One region of the Bradyrhizobium sp. 2TAF24 genome, then DNA from elsewhere that is predicted to be linked to it. Evidence: riboswitches for the same ligand, from Rfam matches in the RefSeq annotation. Region 1 holds a riboswitch; each other region holds the start of a gene.
What was found. Region 1 has a riboswitch for cobalamin ahead of AB4Z37_RS15950 (TonB-dependent siderophore receptor). Riboswitches for the same ligand answer to the same signal wherever they lie in the genome.

Region 1 (5,318 bases):
CGCCGATCCAGAACCCGGTCGTGGCGACGACGATGCAGAAGCCAGAGATCCACAGCACCACCTGCCGCCAGGCCGCGCCGTCCTTGCGCAACACCGTGGGATATATCCAGTGCGGGATCGAGCCCAGCCAGTTCCAGATGCGCTCATGACGCGTGGTGTCGAGCGCGATCTCGCCGCTGCGGCTGGAGACATAGAGCTCGGTGCCGGCGGCATCGCCGAGCCCCACCAGGAACAGCGGCCGCAGCGGATCATAGCGCGCGGTGACGCTCCACTGGTCGCGCGTCACCGTGTCGAGCAGCTCCGGACGTGTGGACGCAGGGTGATGCGCTGAGATCGCCAGTGCCTGATCGGCGGTGATGGCGTCGATCGCGTGGCCATCGGTCGCGGCGATGACGGCGCGGCGTCCGTCCCAGGTCGTGATCCGGTACACCGGCGTCGTATCCAGCATCGCGAGGCGCAGCTCGCGCGGATAGGTGGTCGCACCGGTGAGCGCCAAAGCGCGGTCCGGCGTCACAGCCACCTTGTCCCAGGCGACGGGCGGCAGTGCCGCCCATCGCTCGGTGTCACTAAGCTGCGGAAACGCGACATACATCATCACCACGCCGGACACGAACCACATGGCGAACAGCAGGCATGTGGCAATGCCGATCCAGCGGTGGATGATATAGAGCCAGCGTTTGGCCCGTCGCACGATCCGCAGGTTCATCGTCAGAACTTGACGTTGACCGACAGTTCCGCCGTGCGCGGCATGCCCAGCAGCCACTGGCCGCTGTAAGGCGCCGACACGGCATAGACCTTGTCGAACAGGTTATAGACGCGCAGCGCCACGGTGGTCTGTGCGTCCGGCTGCCAGCGCAGGCCGGCGTTGACCAGTGCGTAGGACGGCCGCTGCAGCGTGTTGCCGGCGTCGGTGTACATCGACCCGACCACCTGCACGCCGGCGTTGGCCGACCAGTTCGGCGCGAAATTCCAGGTCACCCAGGCATTGCCGACCTGCTGGGGCACGTTGAACGGCACATTGCCGGCATAGTTGACCAGCTTGCCGCCGACGACGGCGGAGAAGTTGTCGTACTTGGCGCGCAGCAGCGCGACATTGCCGTCGACCCGCCAGGCGTCGTTGAGCGTGAGGCCGAGGCTCGCCTCGATGCCGCGCGACGACTGCTGGCCGACCTGCAGCGACGGGCCCGCCAGATTGGTCGAATCCGGAATCAACAGGTTGTTCTTGACGATGTCGTAGGCGGCGAGCGTCCACTCGCCGCGGCCGCCCCAGAACGACTGCTTGACGCCGACCTCGACCTGCCGGCCGGTGGCGAGCTGGAAGTTCTTCTGGCTGGTGTTGAGTGTGATCAGGTTGCCGACCGGGTCGACGGCGGTGGCGTACTGACCATAGAACGCCAGGTTCTCGATCGGGGTGTAGACGAGGCCGGCGCGCCAGCTCGTGCCTGACAGCGAGGTTTCGAAGCTGTTGGCGGGGATGCGGTCGTCGGTGCGGTTGACGGTCGGCCGGTCGAAGCGCACGCCGCTGACCAGCGCGAGCTGCTCGGTGAGCATCAGGCGATCCTCGGCGAACAGCGCGTACTGGTTGGTCAGGGAATGGTAGCCCGGCGTCGTCGGGCTGGTGGTCGCCGAGAACAGGCCGGGATCGAAGTTGAGGAGCGGAACGTAGGTCTGACCGTTGTAGGGCGAGTTGTTGACGTGGGCGAAGGTGATCTGGTTGACGTCGAAGCCGGCGACGAACTCGTTCCTGAAGCCGAAGATGTGGCCGCGCAGCGTCACGTCGGTGCGGGTGCCGAGCTGGGTCTGGTCGTGGAAGATCTCGATATAGCTGTTGCGGCCGATGAGGCCGGTCGCCGGGCTGAACGTATAGGCCTCGATGTCGCGCCAGTGCCGGTTGCTGGTGAGATAGTAGGTGGTGTTGCGCACCGAGACGCCGTCGGCGACGTCCCATTCGGTCTTGAACTGGGTCCAGTTGTCCTTGTAGCGGATCTGGCTGTCCCATGTGTTGTAGTTCTGATAGCGCAGCGCGGTGTCGAGCGTGCCGTTGATCAGCGGGGTGCCGAAATAGCGCGACGGGCTGCGGTCGCCATAGTCGTTCGATAGCGTGAAGGCGAGGTTGTCGGCCGCCTGCACCCGCACCGCGGCGGAGACCGCGACATTCGAGGTCCTGTCGCGGTCGACATAGCCGTCGGACATATTGCCGGTGGCGGCGACGCGGTAGGAGACATTGGGATTGATCGGGCCGCCGCTGTCGACCGCAAGCCGCCGCGTCATGTTGGTGTCGAGCGAGACCTCGGCCTCGTTGTGCGCGGTGGTGATCGGCTTTTTCGGCACGACATTGACGATGCCGCCGATCGCGCCTTCGCCGTACATCACCGAGGCCGGGCCGCGCATCACCTCGATCTGCTGCGCCGTCCAGGTGTCGAACGGGAAGGTGACGGTGCCGGCGCCGACATAGAAGCGGGTGCCGTCATACAGCGTCATCACCGAGTTGCTGCCGGCGAAGCCGCGGGTCGCAAACGACAGCCCGCCATTGCCCGGTGCCGGGGTGGCGGTGAAGCCCGCCGCGTTCTGGGTCACGGCGTCGAGCACGCTGTGCTGGCCGCGCGCGGCGATGGTGTCGGCGCTGATCACCTCGACGCTGGCAGGCGTCTGCAGCGGGGTGAGGCCGAGGCGGCTGCCGCTCGCTGCGGGTGCAGTGAGGTGCAGCGCGGTCGCGGGCGGTGCGGATGACGCAGGTGCGTTGCCCGCTGACGTCGCGGCGGTTGCGGCAGGCCTCGGTCGGGTGCGCGTCGCGCGTTCGGCGCGCCTGCTGGCGGCGCGTTTCGGTTTTGCCTGTGCCGGGGGTGACACTTCGATGGTGTCGAGCCGGCCGGGTTGGGTCGCGCCCTGGGCGGAGACTTCGGCGGGCAGCAGCAGTGACGACAGGGCGATGGAGCAGAGCAGGGCGGCGCGGCGGCGCGGCGCTGCGATCGGACGGACAGACATTGGGTTTGATGACTCGCGTGAGGATCAGTGGCGGCGATGTAGTGTATGTTATGTTATAACGTTACATACGCCTGGTGAGGCACGCAATGGGGCGAGGCCGGCGACGTGCGCGCAGCCGACATCGCTGCCGAATGTCTTGGATAAGGGAGATCGGCGCCGTGCGACGGCGCTGTCATGGAAGGGAAGATCATGAGTCGGGGACTCGCGGTGAGCGTGGCACGTCACCGCGAACGCAAGCCGCCCCGGTCGCCCTACGGCGACGGATCGGCTTCCACCAGGACGCCCCGCCCGATGTGCTCGCGTGTGACCACGGCTGACGGCAGGTCTCCTGGCTCGCGGGTCGTCGCTGATCGTCACCTTCCCGGGCGAAGCAGCCCAGTGGCTTTGAGCATCACCGCCCGTGATTACGGGCTGCGTGCTGACGATCGGCTCGCCGCTTACAGTTGCGGGGACAGCTGCGGCTTGAGGCGAACCTGCACCGCATTCCCTTTTGATCCTCGGAAGGAACCGTCGCCGCGACGATAGGCAGTGGTTCGGTGGGCGTCAATCGACTCGATTGTCGATGCACATGCTTTGCTGTGGCAATAGGTCTCACCGTCGCGGCGGTGACGGCAGGCGGCCGGTGCGCCCTGCGCGGCAGCGATGGCCTCGGCGCCGTCGCGTGGCGTCGTCGTCCGCGGCCGCGCGCCGCCATGCGCCGGAGTTGTCCAGCTCACGCGGGAGGTCCTGCGCAGGTTGACTCGCGAAGGCGTGCGCCTATGGTTCGCGGGCCAGTTCGATGGGCGCGCGTGCGACAGCCCATCCTCGTGCCGCCTGCGCCGGCCTGACCATCATAAAGACGACGCTTCATGAATCTCCATCATCTGCTGCACAAGCGCCTGTCCGCCGGCCGCCCGGTTCGCGTTGCGCTGATCGGCGCCGGCAAGTTCGGCTCGATGTTCCTCGCCCAGGTGCCGCACACGGCGGGCCTCGAGGTCGCCGTCATCGTCGACCTCGATCCGGAGCGGGCGCGCGATGCCTGCCGCACGGTCGGCTGGGATGCGGCACGGATCGCCGCGACGTCGTTCACGAAAGACGGTCTTGCGGCGATCGGCGATGCCGCTGTCGAGGTGGTGATCGAGGCGACCGGCAATCCCGCCGTCGGCATCCGCCATGCGCGTGCGGCGATCGCCGCCGGCAAGCATATCGTGATGGTCAATGTCGAAGCCGACGTGCTTGCGGGTCCGCTGTTGGCGGAGGAGGCGCGCCGCGCGGGCGTGGTCTATTCATTGGCCTATGGCGACCAGCCGGCGCTCACCGCCGAGCTCGTCGACTGGGCGCGCGCCACCGGCTTCCGTGTCGTCGCCGCCGGCAAGGGCACCAAGTACCTGCCGCTCTATCACGACGTCACGCCGGCCGAGGTGTGGAAGCATTACGGCCTCAGCGCCGCCGAGGCGCAGTCGGCGGGCATGAACCCGCAGATGTTCAATTCCTTCCTCGACGGCACCAAATCCGCCATCGAGATGGCGGCGATCGCCAACGCTACCGGCCTCGACGTGCCGTCCGCAGGCCTTGCGTTTCCGCCCTGCGGCGTCGACGACCTGCCGCATGTGCTGCGGCCGCGGGATGCCGGCGGCGTGCTCGAACGCGCTGGTGTGGTCGAGGTGGTGTCGTCAGTGGAGCGCGACGGCCGTCCGGTGTTCCGTGACCTGCGCTGGGGTGTCTATGTGGTGCTGGAGGCGCCGAACGACTATGCGGCGGATTGCTTCCGCCAGTACGGCCTCAAGACCGACGCCAGCGGGCGCTATGCAGCGATGTACAAGCCGTATCATCTGATCGGGCTCGAATTGAACATCTCGGTGCTGTCGGCGGCGCTGCGCGGTGAGCCGACCGGGCAGGCGCAGGATTTCCGCGGCGATGTCGTCGCGGTGGCCAAGCGGTCGCTGCGCGCTGGCGAGATGCTGGACGGCGAAGGCGGCTACACGGTGTGGGGCAAGCTGATGCCGGCCGCCGACAGCCTCAAGGTCGGCGCGCTGCCGATCGGCCTCGCCCATGGCGTCAGGCTGGTCAACGATATCGCCCATGGCGGCGTGGTGCGCTGGTCCGATGTCGCGTTCGACGCCAGCAACGAAACCGTCGTCTACCGCCGCGCCATGGAAGCACGCTTCGCCGGCTGAACGGCGCGCTGGTTTGTGTTCGGCGTGGCTATCGCCGCGTCATCACCGGGCCGCCGCCAACGGGTCCGCGCGAAGCGCGGCCCGATGACAGGCTCCGCGGCGAGACCCGGTGATCCAGCTTAAACTGGTGCATGCTATGCTGGGAGCGAGATGGATGCGCGGGTCAAGCCCGCGCAT
Region 2 (5,318 bases), on a different contig from region 1:
ACCTGATGTCCTCTGAGAGATGCAATTAAGAATTACTTGCAACTGAATTCAACACATCGGTGGGAGCTTGGCAAGTTACTTGCGAATAATTCGCAGAAGGCACGCAAGTGCGCCCGCGGACCGGTGTCGGATCCGCGAGCGGCTGGACGATCGGGAGGGAAGCCGGGCGGGGCGCGCGGCCGGCCGTCAGGTCACGAAGTACCAGAGCGACAGTGTAAGGCCGCTGACGATGACGGCGCCGCGCACCACGGCTTCGGGCACGCGGCGGGCGACCACGACCCCGCTCCAGCCGCCGACGATGCTGGCGACCGCGATCAGCAGGCTGAGCTTCAGATCGACGATGCCCGACATCAGGAACACGACAGCCGCGACCGCCTGCAGCACGATCGACAGCAGGTTCTTCGCCGCGTTCACCGCGTGATAGTCGCTGTCGCGCGACAGCGACAGCGAGGCCAGCATCATCACGCCCATGCCCGCGCCGAAATAGCCGCCATAGATCGAGACCAGGCCCTGCGCCGGCAAGGCGAGGTCGGTTTGTGTGGCGTTCGCCTTCAAGGCGGCGCGGGCCTGCACCACCTTCTGCAGCTGCCGTGCGCCGGCGAACAGCAGCGTCGCGAACAGCAGCAGCCAGGGCACCAGCGCGCGGAAGGTGCGGTCGCCGGACCACAGCAGCAGCGCCGCGCCGATGCCGCCGCCGAGCATGGAGATCACGCACAGCGGCAGTAGTTTGCGGAACGCGGCCGCGATCTCGCGGCGATACGCGACGGCCGAGGCCACCGAGCCGAGCACCACCGCGGTTGCGCTGGTGGCGTTCGCTGCTACCGGCGGGACGCCGACCGCAAGCAGGGCGGAGAACGTGAAAATGGTGCCGCCGCCGGCGATCGCGTTCAGCACGCCGGCGGCAAATCCCGCGGTCGTGAGCAGGGTGATTTCGGAAAACGTCATGTCGGCCTCCGCCGGTGTTGGACCACGGCGGGCAGGAGGGCTCTAGAACGAAAGTGATCGCTCAGTTCGGCGCGTGCGCGGCGCGGAACTGGCCCGGCGTGGCGCCGAAATAGCGCAGGAACAGGCGGCCGAAATGGCTCTGGTCGCTGAAGCCGGTGGCGTAGGCGGTGTCCGAGATGCTTTCGCGCCGGCGCAGCATGTCGCGTCCGCGATTCAGCCGCTCATTGATCCTGTAGGCGTGGGGCGTCATGCCGGCATGCCGCGCGAAGGCGCGGATGAAGCCCTCGCGGCTGCACGACAGCGCGCGGGCCGCCTCGGTGATGCTGGCGTAGCGCGTGGCGGCATCCAGCAGTTCGGAATCGACGCCGGTGCGGGCGCGCGGCCCGTGCCAGCGCGGCGGCGGCGCGCCGTCGCGCACCCATCCCACGATCATGTCGCCGACGTCGTCGGGTTGCGCCTGCAACAGGCTCGGCTCGTCGGCGACGAGGTAGTCGCTCGCGAGCAACAGCTGCCGCGTGGCGTCGGGCAGGCTTTCGGCCTTGAGGAAAAACTCGGTGGAGCGCAGCTCGCCGCGCAGCGATGGCAGCGCGCGGTGCGCGCGCCGCTGCGGCACCAGCAGCATCTGCCCAGGGGCGAGCTGCAACGGATGACGGCCGACGCGGAAGTCGCGATGCCCGTTCCACACCACCGACACCTGCACCTCGTCGTGATAATGCAGCTCCAGCCCGTCGGGCCGGCGGCCGATCCAGTCGGCGCCTTCGAGCAGCCAGCGATGACCGACATAGTCGTAGCGAAGATTGTTCGGCATGGTCGAAGCGGTGGTGATTGTGGTCCGCGAGCGGCGTGGAAGAGCGCTTTATCGCATGCCGCGCGGCTTTTGAAGCGGTCGGTTCTTGAGAACATGCCAGCGCCGCCTATCTTGCATGCGGGGAACCGTTTTTCAGTTGGGGAAATATCATGCCGTCACGTGCGCGCGTCGATGAGTTCATTGCAGTGGTCGAAAGCGGCGATCACGCCGGCGCCATCGAGCGCTACTATACCGAAGATGCCAGCATGCAGGAGAATGCCGCTCCGCCGCGTGTCGGGCGCGATGTCCTGGTCGAACGCGAGCGCGGGGTGCTGGCGCGCATGCGCCATATTGATTCGAAGGCGATGGCGTCCGTGGTCGAGGGCGACCGCGTGGCGATCCACTGGGTGTTCGAGCTGACCGACCATGACGGCCATGTCCGCCGGGTGGACGAAGTCGCCCTGCAGGAATGGCGCGGCGATCGCATCTTCCGCGAACGTTTCTTCTACAACCCGGAGCCGCCGAAAGCGTAAGGCGCGGCGATCGCCCGCCCGCTCGGCGCGGGTTGCGGGGCCGGCGGGGCACGGACCATCCCCGCTATTCTGCGGTTTGCAAAAAACCTCCCAGCTCTATTGACCCGAATCGAGTCTTCATACCAGATGTAGTGGTCACGGTTCTTTCGGGATCACAATCTTCGGAAGCTAAGAGGGAAACCGGTGCGCGCCGATCAGGGATCTGGTCGGCGCAAGGCCGGTGCTGCCCCCGCAACTGTAACGGCGAGTCTCGGTCCCACCAGCCACTGGATGCTTCCGCGAGGGAGTTCCGGGAAGGCGGACCGAAGCGATGACCCGAAGCCAGGAGACCTGCCTGTGACAGTGAACAACGTCCACGGGCGGGGTGTCCCGGTGGCCGCTCGCTGACGGCTGGCCGCAAGGTCCGCCGCCCTGACGCAGCGTCCCCTCGGCCCAAGCCCCAAGATCGAAACAAGATCGAAAAAGGGGTTGCCGAATGTCCTTGTCTGCCGAAGCCATTACCAATGGTCATCTGCCGTCGCTGCCGGTGCCGCGCGCAGCCGGCGTGTCGCCGTCCGCGCCGGCCTTCCATGTCATCCGCCGCAACGGCAGTGTCAGCCCGTTCGAGGCCGGCAAGATCGCCGTGGCCATGACCAAGGCGTTCCTCGCGGTCGAGGGCCATGCCGCCGCGGCGTCGCGCCGGGTGCATGAGATCGTCGAGGAGCTGACCGCGCAGGTCGTCTCCGCGCTGACGCGCCGCGTCGATTCGCAGCGCGCGCTCCACATCGAGGACATCCAGGACCAGGTTGAGCTGTCGCTGATGCGCGGCGGCCACCACAAGGCGGCGCGCGCCTATGTGCTCTATCGCGAGGAGCGCGCGAAGGCGCGCCGCGACGCCGGCGTGACCGAGACCGCGCCCGCCGCGCCGGCGCTGCGCGTCAAGGGCCGTGACGGCGCGCTGCGTCCGCTCGACGAGGCGCGGCTGGAGCGCGTGCTGACGGAGGCTTGCGACGGCCTCGACGGCGTCGCGACAGTGCCGGTGCTGAGCGAGGCGCGCCGCAACCTCTATGACGGCATGACCGCGGAGGAGCTGGCGCAGGCCCAGGTGATGGCCGCGCGCACCCTGATCGAGCAGGAGCCGAACTACGCCTATGTCAGCGCGCGGCTGCTGCTGGACGCGCTGCGCCGCGAGGCGCTGAGCTTCGTGTTCAAGCGCGACCAGCAGGCGAGCCAGGCCGACATGGCCGGCCTCTACGCCGACTATTTCAAGGCCTACATCGACACCGGCATCAGCCACGAGCTGCTCGACCCCGAGCTGCGCCGCTTCGATCTCGGCCGCCTTGCGGCGGCGCTGAGGCCCGAGCGTGACCACCAGTTCCAGTTCCTGGGCCTTCAGACGCTGTACGACCGCTACTTTCTGCATGCCGGCGGCACCCGCTTCGAGCTGCCGCAGGCGTTCTTCATGCGCGTCGCCATGGGCGTCGCGGTGCGCGAGATCGACCGCGAGGCGCGCGCCATCGAATTCTACGATCTGTTGTCGTCGTTCGACTTCATGGCCTCGACCCCGACGCTGTTCAATGCCGGCACGCTGCGGCCGCAGCTGTCGTCGTGCTTCCTCACCACGGTGGCTGATGACCTCGACGGCATCTTCAAGTCGATCAAGGACAATGCGCTGCTGGCGAAATATTCCGGCGGCCTCGGCAACGACTGGACGCGGGTGCGCGGCCTCGGCGCCCACATCAAGGGCACCAATGGCGAGAGCCAGGGCGTGGTGCCATTCTTGAAGGTCGCTAACGACACCGCGATCGCGGTCAACCAGGGCGGCAAGCGCAAGGGCGCGGTGTGCGCCTATCTCGAAACCTGGCATGTCGACATCGAGGAATTCCTCGACCTGCGCAAGAACACCGGCGACGACCGCCGCCGCACCCATGACATGAACACCGCCAACTGGGTGCCTGATCTGTTCATGCAGCGTGTCGCGAGCGATGGTCCGTGGACACTGTTCTCGCCCGACGAAACGCCAGACCTGCACGATCTCTATGGCCCGGCGTTCGCCGTGGCTTACGAGGCTTATGAGGCCAAGGCCGCGCGCGGCGAGATGCGCGTGTCCAAGACCCTGCGCGCGGTCGACCTGTGGCGGCGCATGCTGACCATGCTGTTCGAGACCGGCCATCCCTGGATCACCTTCAAGGATCCCTGCAACATCCGCTCGCCGCAGAACCACATCGGCGTCGTGCATTCCTCGAACCTGTGCACCGAGATCACCCTCAACACCTCGGATACCGAGGTCGCGGTGTGCAACCTTGGCTCGGTCAACCTCGCCGCTCACGTCACCGCGCAGGGCCTCGACCAGGCCAAGCTCGCCCGCACGGTGAAGACCGCGGTGCGCATGCTCGACAACGTCATCGACGTCAATTTCTACACCATCCCGGAAGCGCGCCGCTCCAACCTGCAGCACCGCCCGGTCGGCCTCGGCCTGATGGGCTTCCATGACGCGCTGCAGACCCTGCGGCTGGCCTACGCCTCCGACGAGGCCGTGGCGTTCGCCGACACCAGCATGGAGGCGCTGAGCTTCCATGCCATCTCGGCATCGGCCGATCTTGCTGCCGAGCGTGGCCGCTACGCTTCGTTCGACGGCTCGCTTTGGAGCCGCGGCATCCTGCCGGTCGATTCGATCTCGCATCTGTCGGCGGCGCGCGGCGGCGTCGCCCTCGACCAGTCGACGACCCTCGACTGGGAGCCGCTGCGCGCCCGTGTGCAGAAGGTCGGCATGCGTAACTCCAACGTGATGGCGATCGCGCCGACGGCGACGATCTCCAACATCTGCGGCGTGGCGCAGTCGATCGAGCCCGCCTACCAGAACCTCTACGTCAAGTCGAACATGTCCGGCGACTTCACGGTGGTGAACGCCGCGCTGGTGCACGACCTCAAGGCGCGCGGGCTGTGGGACGAGGTGATGATCTCCGACCTCAAATACTTCGACGGCAGCGTCGGTCAGATCGATCGCGTGCCCGACGATCTCAAGGCGCTCTATGCCACGGCGTTCGAGATCGACACCTCCTGGCTGATCGAGG
Region 3 (5,318 bases), on a different contig from region 1:
GCCGCGTGAGCTCGTCCTCCGACAAGGTCCCCATCAGCACGGTCATCACGTCGTCGCCGAGGGCGATCGGCTGGCCGACGGCGTTCCAGCAGCCGGCCATCCCGGGAATGCCCGCAATCACCTCGACCTCGGCCCGCCCCTGCAGGCGCGCGTGCAGGTGCATGAAGGAGCCGTAGAAATAGGGATCGCCCTCGCACAGCACGACCACGTCGGTCGTTTCCGCGAGCCGCGCCAGGCGCTCGGCCCACGCATCGTAGAAGTCGGCCAGAAGACGCACATAGTCCGGGCTGTCGAAGGCGATCTCCGTGGTCACAGGATATTCCATCGGATATTCGCTGACATCCTCAGCCAGCATGCCCTCGACGATGCGCCGGGCCTGGCCGGGACGCCCCTTCTTGCGGAAGTAGGCGACATGTCGCGCCGCGCGGATCTCGCGGTCGGCGCGCACGCTCATCAGATCGGGATCGCCCGGCCCGAGGCCGCAGCAAATGATACGTCCCATGGTTATTCGCTCCGGCTCGCCAACGCGTTGACCGCGGCAACGGTGATCGCCGAGCCTCCCAGGCGCCCTTCCACCGTGAGGGCCGGCGTGGGTGGACCGGCCATCAGCGCCGCCTTGGATTCGGCGGCACCGACAAAGCCGACCGGGCAGCCGATGATCGCCGCCGGTCGTGGACAACCGCGATCATCCAGCATGTTGAGAAGGTGAAACAACGCGGTCGGCGCGTTGCCGATGGCGACGATCGCGCCGTCGAGATGCGGCCGCCACAACTCCAGCGCGGCCGCGGAGCGGGTGTTGTGCATCGCCTTTGCAAGGCCCGGCACTGCCGGATCACCGAGCGTGCAGATGACGGCGTTGCCGGCCGGCAGCCGTGCACGCGTGATTCCTTCCGAGACCATGCGCGCATCGCAGAGAATGGGCGCGCCGTTCTGCAAGGCGGCGCGCGCGGCACTCGCCATGCCCGGCGTGAAGCGCACATGGCGCTCGAGCCCCACCATCCCCGCGGCATGGATCATGCGCACCACCACCGGTTCCTCGTCGGCCGAAAAGCGCGCGAGGTCGGCCTCCGCCCGGATGATCGAGAAGGATTGACGATAGATCGCCGCGCCATCGGTTTCGTAGACATGCGGCATCAGCGCCCTCCCACCAGAATCGCGGGATCTGCGACCAGATCTGCCTTGCTCAGTCCATGCCGGACAGGCGCATCCCGCGTCGAGCCGTCGCGAATGAGATCGAACCCATTGGGGGTCGCGACCAGCGTGATCGATGCAGGCCCGGATTGGGCACAGCCCTTGGCGCACCCTGAAACGTGAAGCCGGGAATCGGCTGCAAGATACGGTGCAAGCGCAGCCACCAGCGTCCGTGTATCGGCCAACGCCTCGCTACAGGCCGGCGCGCCGCTGCAGGCGACGACACGCAGCCGCGGATCGTCGGCGCGCGTGATGAAGACGTTGTCGTCGCGCGGCATCTCCTGAAGTCCCTCGGCCAGGATCATGCGCCATGGCGTCAAGCGCAGGCCCTGCACCCGCCCGGCAAGATCTGCAAGCGCGGCGTGGGTGAGCTGCCCGAACGCCACGCCGATCATCACGCCAAGCGGATAGCAGGCGGGATGCGGCACGGCGCGGGCGCGCGAAAGCCTGACATCCGCACGAAAAGCTTCCGGCAGGCGCGCGCCGGCGCCGAGATGCGCGGCCATCCGCCGGCGTCCGTTCGCAGCGCCTGCCGACGTCACGAACCACTCGGCAAGGGCCAGCGCGGCGGGCACCGCCTCTGCCCGTGTCACAGCGCAGCCTCGCTCGACGCCATCGGCCCGCACGATCAGCCCGCCGGCGATGTCGCGTTCGATCCGAATATCGGCGGACGCGCCGGTCAGCACCCGCTCCTCACCGCAATCAACGGCAAAGCCGAACTTGGTCGGAAGGCCGGCGGGACCAACCGCAAGCGCGCCTTCGAGTTCCGCCGCGAGCGCGGTGACATCATCGCCTGCCCCCCAGAATGGCGTTACCAGGATGTTGCGCCGCGCCTCGGCCGCGCCATCTGAATCGAGCAGCCCAAGCCGCGCCAGTCCGTCGATCAGCGGCGTGTGGCTGGCGTCGCTGACGCCCCTGATCTGAAGGTTGGCCCGGCCGGTCAGGTCGATCAGGCCGTTGCCATACCGTTCCGCGAGCGCCGCGACGCCCGCCGCCTGCCGTGCATCGATTCGGCCGCCCCGTGGCCGTATCCGGACCACCAGCCCATCCCCGGACTGCATCGGCCGCAGCGCGCCGGGGCACCAGCCCTTGATCGCGACGGCGCTCATGAGACGGCCCGCGAGGCGGTCGCGGCACGCCACATTCCGAGGACCGTGCGCCGATCACGTGCGATCCCGCCGGTGCCCGGCATCTCGCCGGCATGGCAGGTGACACAGACATGAAGCGTGATGGTCATCGCCCTCTTGGAAGTTTCGGTGGGAGGCGATGAGGCGCGCGAACCGATGATTGCAAGGTTCGCTCCCCCGTCGCGGAACACCCCGTCCGCCGGTTTCAAGCACTGCGTTGGCAGGTCTCCCGGCTTGCGGAGCGGGGTTTTCCCTTCGATCCCGCCTTCCCGACCCGGTCGGGTCAGTGGCCTGTGGGCATCTCTCCGGTCACGGTCGCGGGGGCGGCTGCACTTCGGGCCCTGCCTGATGGCACGAGCCCGATCGCATTCCCTCTTCGCCTGTCTGGGACAGGAACCAACGGCGGTACCATTTGCCCAAGCCCGCGACTTGTCAAGCCATCGGGCCCGCAAGATGATGGGACGGCGGCAAATAGCGGCGGATACATATAGCGTGCCGCCCGGCTCGTCCGGCACCGACGGCGCCCATCAGGCCCGTCGCGTCAGGGCGCTTTGATCACCTCGCGCGGCACGTTGCGGTCGAGATCGTCGAGCCACACCGCGGCATTTCCGTCCGACGGCGCGCGCCAGTCGCCGCGCGGCGACAACGCGCCCCCCGCGGACACCTTGGGACCGTTCGGCATCGCCGAGCGCTTGAACTGGCTGAAGGCGAAGAAGCGCCGCACGAACACCTCGAGCCAATGGCGAATTTCGCCGAGGTCATAAGCCCGCCGCATCGGCGCCGGAAAGCCCGGCGGCCACGCGCCCGCCCCGACCTCCTGCCAGGCCCGCAGCGCCAGGAAGGCGATCTTCGACGGGCGGAAGCCATAGCTTAGTGTGTAGAACAGATTGAAATCCTGCAGGGCATAGGGGCCGATCGCGGCCTCCGTGCTCTGCGGCTTCTCGCCGGCCCCGACCGGCACGAGCTCCGGCGAGATTTCCGCCGCCACGATCGCCGTCAACGTCTTGCCGACCTCGTCCGGAAACTGTCGCGAGGCGACGACCCAGCGGATCAGGTGCTGGATCAGCGTCTTCGGAATGCCGGAGTTGACGTTGTAATGCGACATCTGATCGCCGACGCCATAGGTACACCAGCCGAGCGCGAGCTCCGACAGATCACCGGTGCCGATGACGATGCCATGATGATGGTTGGCCAGGCGGAACAGATAGTCTGTGCGCAATCCGGCCTGCACGTTCTCAAAGGTAATGTCATAGACGGGTTCGCCACGGCCGAACGGATGCGCGATCTCTTTCAGCATCAGTGTCGCCGTCGCCCGGATGTCGAGCTCGGAGGCGCTGACGCCGAGCGCGCGCATCAGGTCCCAGGCGAATGTCTTGCTCTGGTCGCCGGTCGCGAAGCCCGGCATCGTATAGGCGAGCACGTTGGTCCGTGGCAGGCCGAGCAGATCGACGGCCTTGGCGGCGACAATCAGTGCATGGGTCGAATCCAGTCCGCCCGACACCCCGATCACCACCCGCTTGGTGCTGGTCGACCGCATCCGCTGCACAAGGCCTGCCACCTGGATGTTGTAGGCTTCATAGCAGTCCTGCTCGAGCCGCGCTTCATCGCTCGGCACGAACGGAAAGCGCTCGATCGTCCTGAGAAAGCCGACATCCGCCATGGGCGGCTGCAGCGTGAACGCGATCCGTCGCCAGCTCTGGCCACGCCCGTCGCGCTGACGGGCGTTGTCGTCGAAGGTGCCCATCAGCAGCCGCTCCTGGCGCAGCAGGTCGAGGTCGACATCGGCGAGCGTGATCTGCCCTTCCTGAGCGAATCGTTCGCCTTCGGCCAGCAGGACGCCGTTCTCGAAGATCGACGTCTGCCCATCCCAGGCGAGGTCCGTCGTGGATTCGCCGGCGCCGGCGGCGGCATAGACATAGGCGGCGAGGCAGCGTGCCGAGAACGACTGGCACAGCAGCGCGCGCGACCGCGCCCGGCCGATGGTGATCGGGCTGCCCGAGAGGTTGAGCAGGACGCTCGCTCCCGCCAGCGCCAATTCCGCCCCCGGCGTCGCCGGCACCCACATGTCCTCGCAGATCTCGATGCCGACCGTGAGCCCGGGGACGTCGTCGGCCGCAAACAGCAGGTCGACGCCGAAGGGCGCAACCATACCGGCGATCGCGATCTCGAGCCCCGTCATGCCCGCACCGGACGCGAAATGGCGACCCTCGTAGAATTCGCGATAGGTCGGCAGGTAGGTCTTCGGCACCACGCCGAGAATCCGTCCGCGGTGTATCACCACGGCGCAGTTGTAGATTCGCGCGCCGAACCGCAGCGGCGCGCCGACCACCACAACGGTCATGAGTTCCGTCGATGCCCGCACAATGTCTGCGACCGCCCGCTCGACCGCGTCCAGCAGCGGCACCTGCTTGAGCAGGTCCTCGATGGAATAGCCCGACAGGCATAGCTCCGGAAATACCGCGACCGCGACCGAGCGCGCGTGACAGGTTCGCACCGCGTCACAGATGGCGGCTGCATTGCTGGCCGGATCGGCGGGGCTGCAGACCGTAACGCAGGCCGCCACACGTGCAAAACCCTGGCGGTAAATCGCGTGAAAGCTCATGTCGGCGCTTGAACTCCTGTTGTCCGCCGACACCATTGCCGATCGCGCTGAAGCGGGCAAGCGCGCCGGGCGACGCCACCCGGAACAACGGTCATCCGGGCCTTCACTTCAAATGGACGCCACGTCGCGCGGGCGCTGCCGGGGAAGATCGTCGCGCAGCCATCGGGCGACCCGCCGCCACGCGCCGGCGAGCGTCCTGCGGCCGATGAAAAGGCCGAGATGTCCGGATGGCACGATTTCGGCGCCGATGAAGGCGCGTGGTGTTCCCACATGCGCCGCCGTCGCCATCGCCTGTTCGGCCGGCACGATTTCGTCGCTCGCCCCGATCAGCAGAAAGACGGGTGTGCGAACCTCGCCGAGATGAATCTCCCGGCCGAGCGCGGTCCACAGGCCTGCCG
Region 4 (5,318 bases), on a different contig from region 1:
CGCCGCGTTCGACGCCAGCCTGTGCAGCCGCAATCCCGCGTGGGGCCTGCGATTGCTCGACGATGTCGCCGCCCTCGCGACGGCCAGCGGATTTGCAAGCCCGGCCGTCACGCCGATGCCGGCAAACAATCTCAGCGTGGTCTTCCGGAAACGTTGAGCTAAAGCGTTTTCGAGCGAAGTGGGCACCGGTTCGCGCAAAGAAAACGCGTCAAAACAAAAAATGAGAGCGCGGCCAGCCGACAGACCATTGCATGTCATTCCGGGCCGGCGCGCGGCGACGGCCCCGGAATCTCGGCTGTCGATCTTGCGGAGCCTTCGAGATTCCGGATCGCCGCAAAGCGGCGTCCGGAATGACGGAGTGAACGCCGATGCGCCACATCACAGCGTGTTGACGCTACGCCGCGGTCTTGCCGTTCACCGCCAGCACGCCGCGGCGGATCTGGTCTTCCTCGATCGACTCGAACAGCGCCTTGAAGTTGCCTTCGCCGAAGCCGTCGTCGCCTTTGCGCTGGATGAACTCGAAAAAGATCGGGCCAATGGCGTTGGCGGAGAAGATCTGCAGCAGCACCTTGGTGTGGCCGCCATTCACGACACCTTCGCCGTCGATCAGGATACCGTTCTTCTGCAGCCGCGCCACGTCCTCACCGTGCCCGGGCAGCCGGCGGTCGACCCGCTCGAAATAGGTCTCGGGCGGCGACGGCATGAACGGCAGGCCATCCGCGCGCAACGCTTCGATGGCGCGATAGATGTCCTTCACGCCACAGGCGATGTGCTGGATGCCCTCGCCGCGGTAGATGTGGAGATACTCCTCGATCTGCCCGGCATCGCCGGCGTCTTCGTTGATCGGAATTCGGATCTTGCCGTCGGGACTGGTCAGCGCCCGCGAGAACAGGCCCGATGCGCGGCCCTCGATGTCGAAGAAGCGGATCTGGCGGAAGTTGAACAGACGGCTGTAGAAGCCGGTCCACACATCCATGCGGCCGCGATGGACGTTGTGGGTGAGATGGTCGAGATAATAGAGGCCAACGCCTTCGGGCCGCGGATTGCGGCCATTGAGCCACTCGAACTCGGCGTCGTAGGCCGAACCCTTGGCGCCATACTGATCGACGAAATACAGCAGGCTGCCGCCGATCCCCTTGATCGCGGGAACGTCGAGGGTCTTCTGCGCGGACGGAATGTCCGCTGGTTCGGCGCCGAGCGAAATGGCGCGTTCATAGGCGCGACGCGCATCGACCACCCGGAACGCCATCGACGGCGCACACGGGCCATGGGCAGCGACGAAGCTGTGGCCGTGAGTGCCCGGCTGTTCGTTGACGAGATAGTTCACGTCGCCCTGGCGGTACACAGTGATCGCCTTGGTCTTATGCCGCGCCACCGCGGTGAACCCCATCAGGCGGAACAAGGCATGCAGTTGCTCCGGCTCCGGGTGGGCGTATTCGACGAACTCGAAGCCGTCGGTCCCCATCGGGTTGTGGTCGGAAATGGTGGCGGCTGGCGCATCGTGCGGAAACGGACCCATCGCGGCTCTCCCTGGACTTTGATGCCGACATTTTCATTCACATCGGACACAATGTTCATGCATAATGGGGCGCTTTCCGGCACGAACACGCACGATCTGTGCATCTAGGAGGCTTCTTCTGCATGACATCGATGGGAACCGTCGCGGTCGACGCCTTCGATCTGAAGATTCTCGCCGCCCTGCAGGATGACGGGCGCCTGACCAACCAGGAGCTGGCTGATATCGCCGGCCTGTCCGCCTCGCAGTGCTCGCGCCGCCGCAGCCGGCTCGAGGAGGATGGCATCATCCAGGGCTATCATGCCGACCTCGCCAATGAGGCGCTGGGCTTCAATGTCATCGCCCTGGTGCACATCACGCTCGCCACCCACTCGCCGAACAACGCCAAGCGCTTTCGTGACCTGGTGCTGCGGGTCGACGATATCCAGGAGGCCTTCGCCCTCACCGGCGACGCCGACTACATGCTCAAGATCGCACTGCGCGACCTCAAGAGCTTGTCTGACATCGTCAACAATGTGCTGATGCCGCACGACAGCGTCGCCCATGTGCGCTCGTCGATCGTGCTGGATTGCCTCAAGACCACGCGGAAGCTGCCGCTTGGCCGGCCGCGCCCCGCTGGCGGGCGTTAACGATTTGAGACGTCGGGCGTCGCCACGACTGAAAAGACGCCAACGCCATGTTGTGGTGCATGCGGCCGACATCACCAGATCAAGCATGGCCTGGTATCGCGCCCGGGTGATTCGGCCGATTCGCCCCTGTTTCGTTCCGCCGTTGTTCGAAACGTTAAAGGCGCTCATCGCGCTCGTTACATTTCAACACAAATGCCTTGTTCTGCACGAAGTCGCTGGCTGGCGACGACACCTGGCCGCTGCAGGTACACACCAAGCCCGGCCGCCTCTCGCGAAAATTAACGATTGCGACACGTCGCGCGATGAAGCGATCGCAATCTGTCCCGAAGCCGATCTTCATCTTGTAGCCATGCATTCGCCGGTCCCAAGATGAGGCGGGCGCGATCGACGATCACGGCGATTCGGCCGATTCGCCCTCGTTTCGTTCCGGCAGCGTTCGAAATGTTAACGGCACGAGCGCGGTTCGTTACATTTCGACACAAATGCCTTGTTCTGCGCGATGCCACTGATCGTGACGGCACCTGGCGGCGACAGGCGCACACAAGCCCGGCCATGTCTCGCGAAATTAACGATTGCAGCACGCCGCATAATGAAACGATCGTGATCGGTGCCGAAGCCCGATCTTCATCTTGTACCCGCGCATCCGCGCAATCCCCAGATGAGGCGGGCGCGATCGAGCGCCATGGCGATTCGGCCGATTCGGGCGTGTTTCGTTCCAATGTCGTTCCAAAGGTTAACCGCACCGCGCTGACACGTCGCGTTCTGAGACAAACGCGCAACACTTTCAGCCGCCCTGCCGCACCGCAGCCGGCGGCTATTGACGCCCGACACGGCCAAATCTTAACGTCTGGTTGACGGTTCCCATTTGGGATCAAAAGGGAATGCGGTGAGGATCCCCTCCGATGCCGCAGCTGCCCCCGCAACTGTAAGCGACGAGCCAGCCATCCGTTGCCACTGGGCCCTCGGACCCGGGAAGGCGATGGCGCAGCGATGACTCGCGAGCCAGGAGACCTGCCGTCAACGTGGTCACACGCGACGATGCCGGTCGGGGAGTACAGGCATTGGTTCCATGAGGGTGAACGCTCGCATGGGCCCCGGTTGCTGTGACGTGCCACTGCCGTCAACCGAGGGCTCCATGTCTGCTGTTTTCACTGCGTCAAAGTCGCGCCGCCGCCAGGCGGTGGTCACCTCCATCGCCGCACCACTGCTCTTCACCGCCATCTCCCAGGCCCGCGCTCAACCGGCGCCGACGGCGGCCCAGAATCTGCCCGAGATCGTCGTCAGCGCCACGCGGACGGAAACGCCGGCCGAGCAGATCGGCAATTCGGTGACGGTGATCTCCGGCAAGGACCTCGAGCGTGACCAGCGGCGCACGGTGCCTGACGCCCTCGCCACCGTGCCCGGGCTCAATGTGGTCCAGAGCGGCGGCCCCGGCGGCCTCACCGCCGTGTTCATCCGCGGCACCAACGCCAACCACACCAAGGTGCTGATCGACGGCATCGACGTCAGCAATCCCAGCGACGTCAACCGCGTGTTCGATCTCGGCCAGTTGCTCACCAGCGACATCGAACGCATCGAGGTGTTGCGGGGACCGCAGAGCGGCCTCTACGGCGCCGATGCGATCGGCGGCGTGATCTCCATCACCACCAGGAAGGGCGAAGGTCCGCCGCGGGCGACCGCCAGCATCGAGGGCGGCTCGTTCGGCACGTTCAACCAGGACGTCGGCCTCAGCGGATCACAGGACCGCATCAGCTACGCCTTCAATGTCTCACACTTCGCGTCATCCAACACGCCGGTCACGCCATCCGAGCTTCTGCCGCCGGGGCAGCGGGCGATCGGCAACTGGTATGACAACATGACATACTCCACGAAGCTCGGCGTCGACGTCACCGACGATTTCGCCCTCAACGTCACGGCCCGCTACACCGACGCGACGCTGCGCTTCACCGGCGACACCTTCAATCCCGTCACCTTCTCCAGCACACCGAGCCCGACCCAGAGCACGCAGCAGGTACGGCAGATCTTCACCCGCGCCGAGGGCGTATGGTCGCTGCTGGACGGCCGTTTCAAGAACTATTTCGGCGTGAACTACGCCAGCCACTGGAATTTCAATGCCGATCCGAGCGCGGGCAACTCCACCAACACCGGCGATCGCGTGAAATATGACTGGCGTGGCGTGCTGGCCCTGCTGCCGGCGCAGACCCTGGTGATCGGCGCAGAGCACGAGCGAGAGCAGCTCAACACTGCCACGGTATTCGCCGAGAACGTCAACAAAGGCGCCTATCTCGAGCTGCAATCTGAATTCTTCAAGCGGCTGTTCGTGGTGTCGAACATCCGCCTCGACGACAACGACCGCTTCGGCGACCACACCACCTGGCGCGTGGTGCCCGCCTACATCATTCCAGGCACCGAGACCAGGCTGAAGGCGAGCTATGGCACCGGCTTCAAGGCCCCGACCCTGAGCCAGCTCTATGTCGACTATCCGTCGTTCCTGTTCTTTGCCAATCCGAACCTCAAACCGGAGCAGAGCACCGGCTACGACGCCGGCTTCGAGCAACCGGTCGGCGACCGCTTCCGCTTCGGCGCCACCTACTTCCACAACGACATCACCGACCTGATCAACACCGTGTCGAACCCGGCGACCTTCAGCTCGACCTATGTCAATATCGGCGCGGCAGAAACCGAAGGCGTCGAGACGTTCGCGACCTGGACCGTCTCCGAGACCGTTCAGTTGCGCGGTGACTACACCTATACCCGCGCGATCGACAAGACGACCGGCCTCGAACTGCTGCGACGTCCGAAGAACAAGGCGAGCGTGACGGCGAACTGGTCGCCCTCTGCGGTGCTGTCGGTATCGGGAACCGTGCTCTATGTCGGCAGCTTCATCGACAGCAGCCGCGATTTCTCCATCCCGCGGATGACCGCACCGGGCTACACCGTCGTCAACCTCGCGGCCGACTACACCATCAACGACCAGATGAAACTGTTCGGGCGCATCGATAACCTGTTCAACCAGCGCTATCAGGACCCGACCGGATTCCTGCGGCCCGGCTTCGGGATCTTCGGTGGCGTTCGTGTCGCCAGCTATGGCGTAAGATAGCCTGGAAACCGGTGAAGCATCGTCGCGTGCTTGCACGCGACGATGCTTTGTGGTTCGGTGCCGCCGTCATCGC

Region 2: it holds a riboswitch for cobalamin, as region 1 does, so the genes downstream of both, AB4Z37_RS10255 (ribonucleoside-diphosphate reductase subunit alpha) here and AB4Z37_RS15950 (TonB-dependent siderophore receptor) in region 1, are expected to answer to the same signal.
Region 3: it holds a riboswitch for cobalamin, as region 1 does, so the genes downstream of both, cobG (precorrin-3B synthase) here and AB4Z37_RS15950 (TonB-dependent siderophore receptor) in region 1, are expected to answer to the same signal.
Region 4: it holds a riboswitch for cobalamin, as region 1 does, so the genes downstream of both, AB4Z37_RS03750 (TonB-dependent receptor plug domain-containing protein) here and AB4Z37_RS15950 (TonB-dependent siderophore receptor) in region 1, are expected to answer to the same signal.

The regions. Positions count from the first base shown of each region.
Region 1 is NZ_JBFRFW010000009.1:154,121-159,438, forward strand. It holds gene AB4Z37_RS15945 (PepSY domain-containing protein) at 1-706, opposite strand, end outside; gene AB4Z37_RS15950 (TonB-dependent siderophore receptor) at 709-2,985, opposite strand; cobalamin riboswitch at 3,287-3,511, opposite strand; gene AB4Z37_RS15955 (NAD(P)H-dependent oxidoreductase) at 3,834-5,141, shown strand.
Region 2 is NZ_JBFRFW010000005.1:152,026-157,343, forward strand. It holds gene AB4Z37_RS10240 (sulfite exporter TauE/SafE family protein) at 187-945, opposite strand; gene AB4Z37_RS10245 (helix-turn-helix domain-containing protein) at 1,007-1,753, opposite strand; gene AB4Z37_RS10250 (nuclear transport factor 2 family protein) at 1,903-2,265, shown strand; cobalamin riboswitch at 2,387-2,618, shown strand; gene AB4Z37_RS10255 (ribonucleoside-diphosphate reductase subunit alpha) at 2,741-5,318, shown strand, end outside.
Region 3 is NZ_JBFRFW010000019.1:8,094-13,411, reverse strand. It holds gene AB4Z37_RS25985 (precorrin-2 C(20)-methyltransferase) at 1-502, opposite strand, end outside; gene AB4Z37_RS25980 (precorrin-8X methylmutase) at 505-1,134, opposite strand; gene cobG (precorrin-3B synthase) at 1,134-2,300, opposite strand; cobalamin riboswitch at 2,521-2,734, opposite strand; gene AB4Z37_RS25970 (NAD(+) synthase) at 2,860-4,920, opposite strand; gene AB4Z37_RS25965 (alpha/beta fold hydrolase) at 5,029-5,318, opposite strand, start outside.
Region 4 is NZ_JBFRFW010000002.1:105,878-111,195, forward strand. It holds gene AB4Z37_RS03730 (DUF938 domain-containing protein) at 1-157, shown strand, start outside; gene hppD (4-hydroxyphenylpyruvate dioxygenase) at 395-1,519, opposite strand; gene AB4Z37_RS03740 (Lrp/AsnC family transcriptional regulator) at 1,642-2,145, shown strand; gene AB4Z37_RS03745 (hypothetical protein) at 2,698-3,000, shown strand; cobalamin riboswitch at 2,984-3,178, shown strand; gene AB4Z37_RS03750 (TonB-dependent receptor plug domain-containing protein) at 3,281-5,245, shown strand; gene AB4Z37_RS03755 (hypothetical protein) at 5,272-5,318, shown strand, end outside.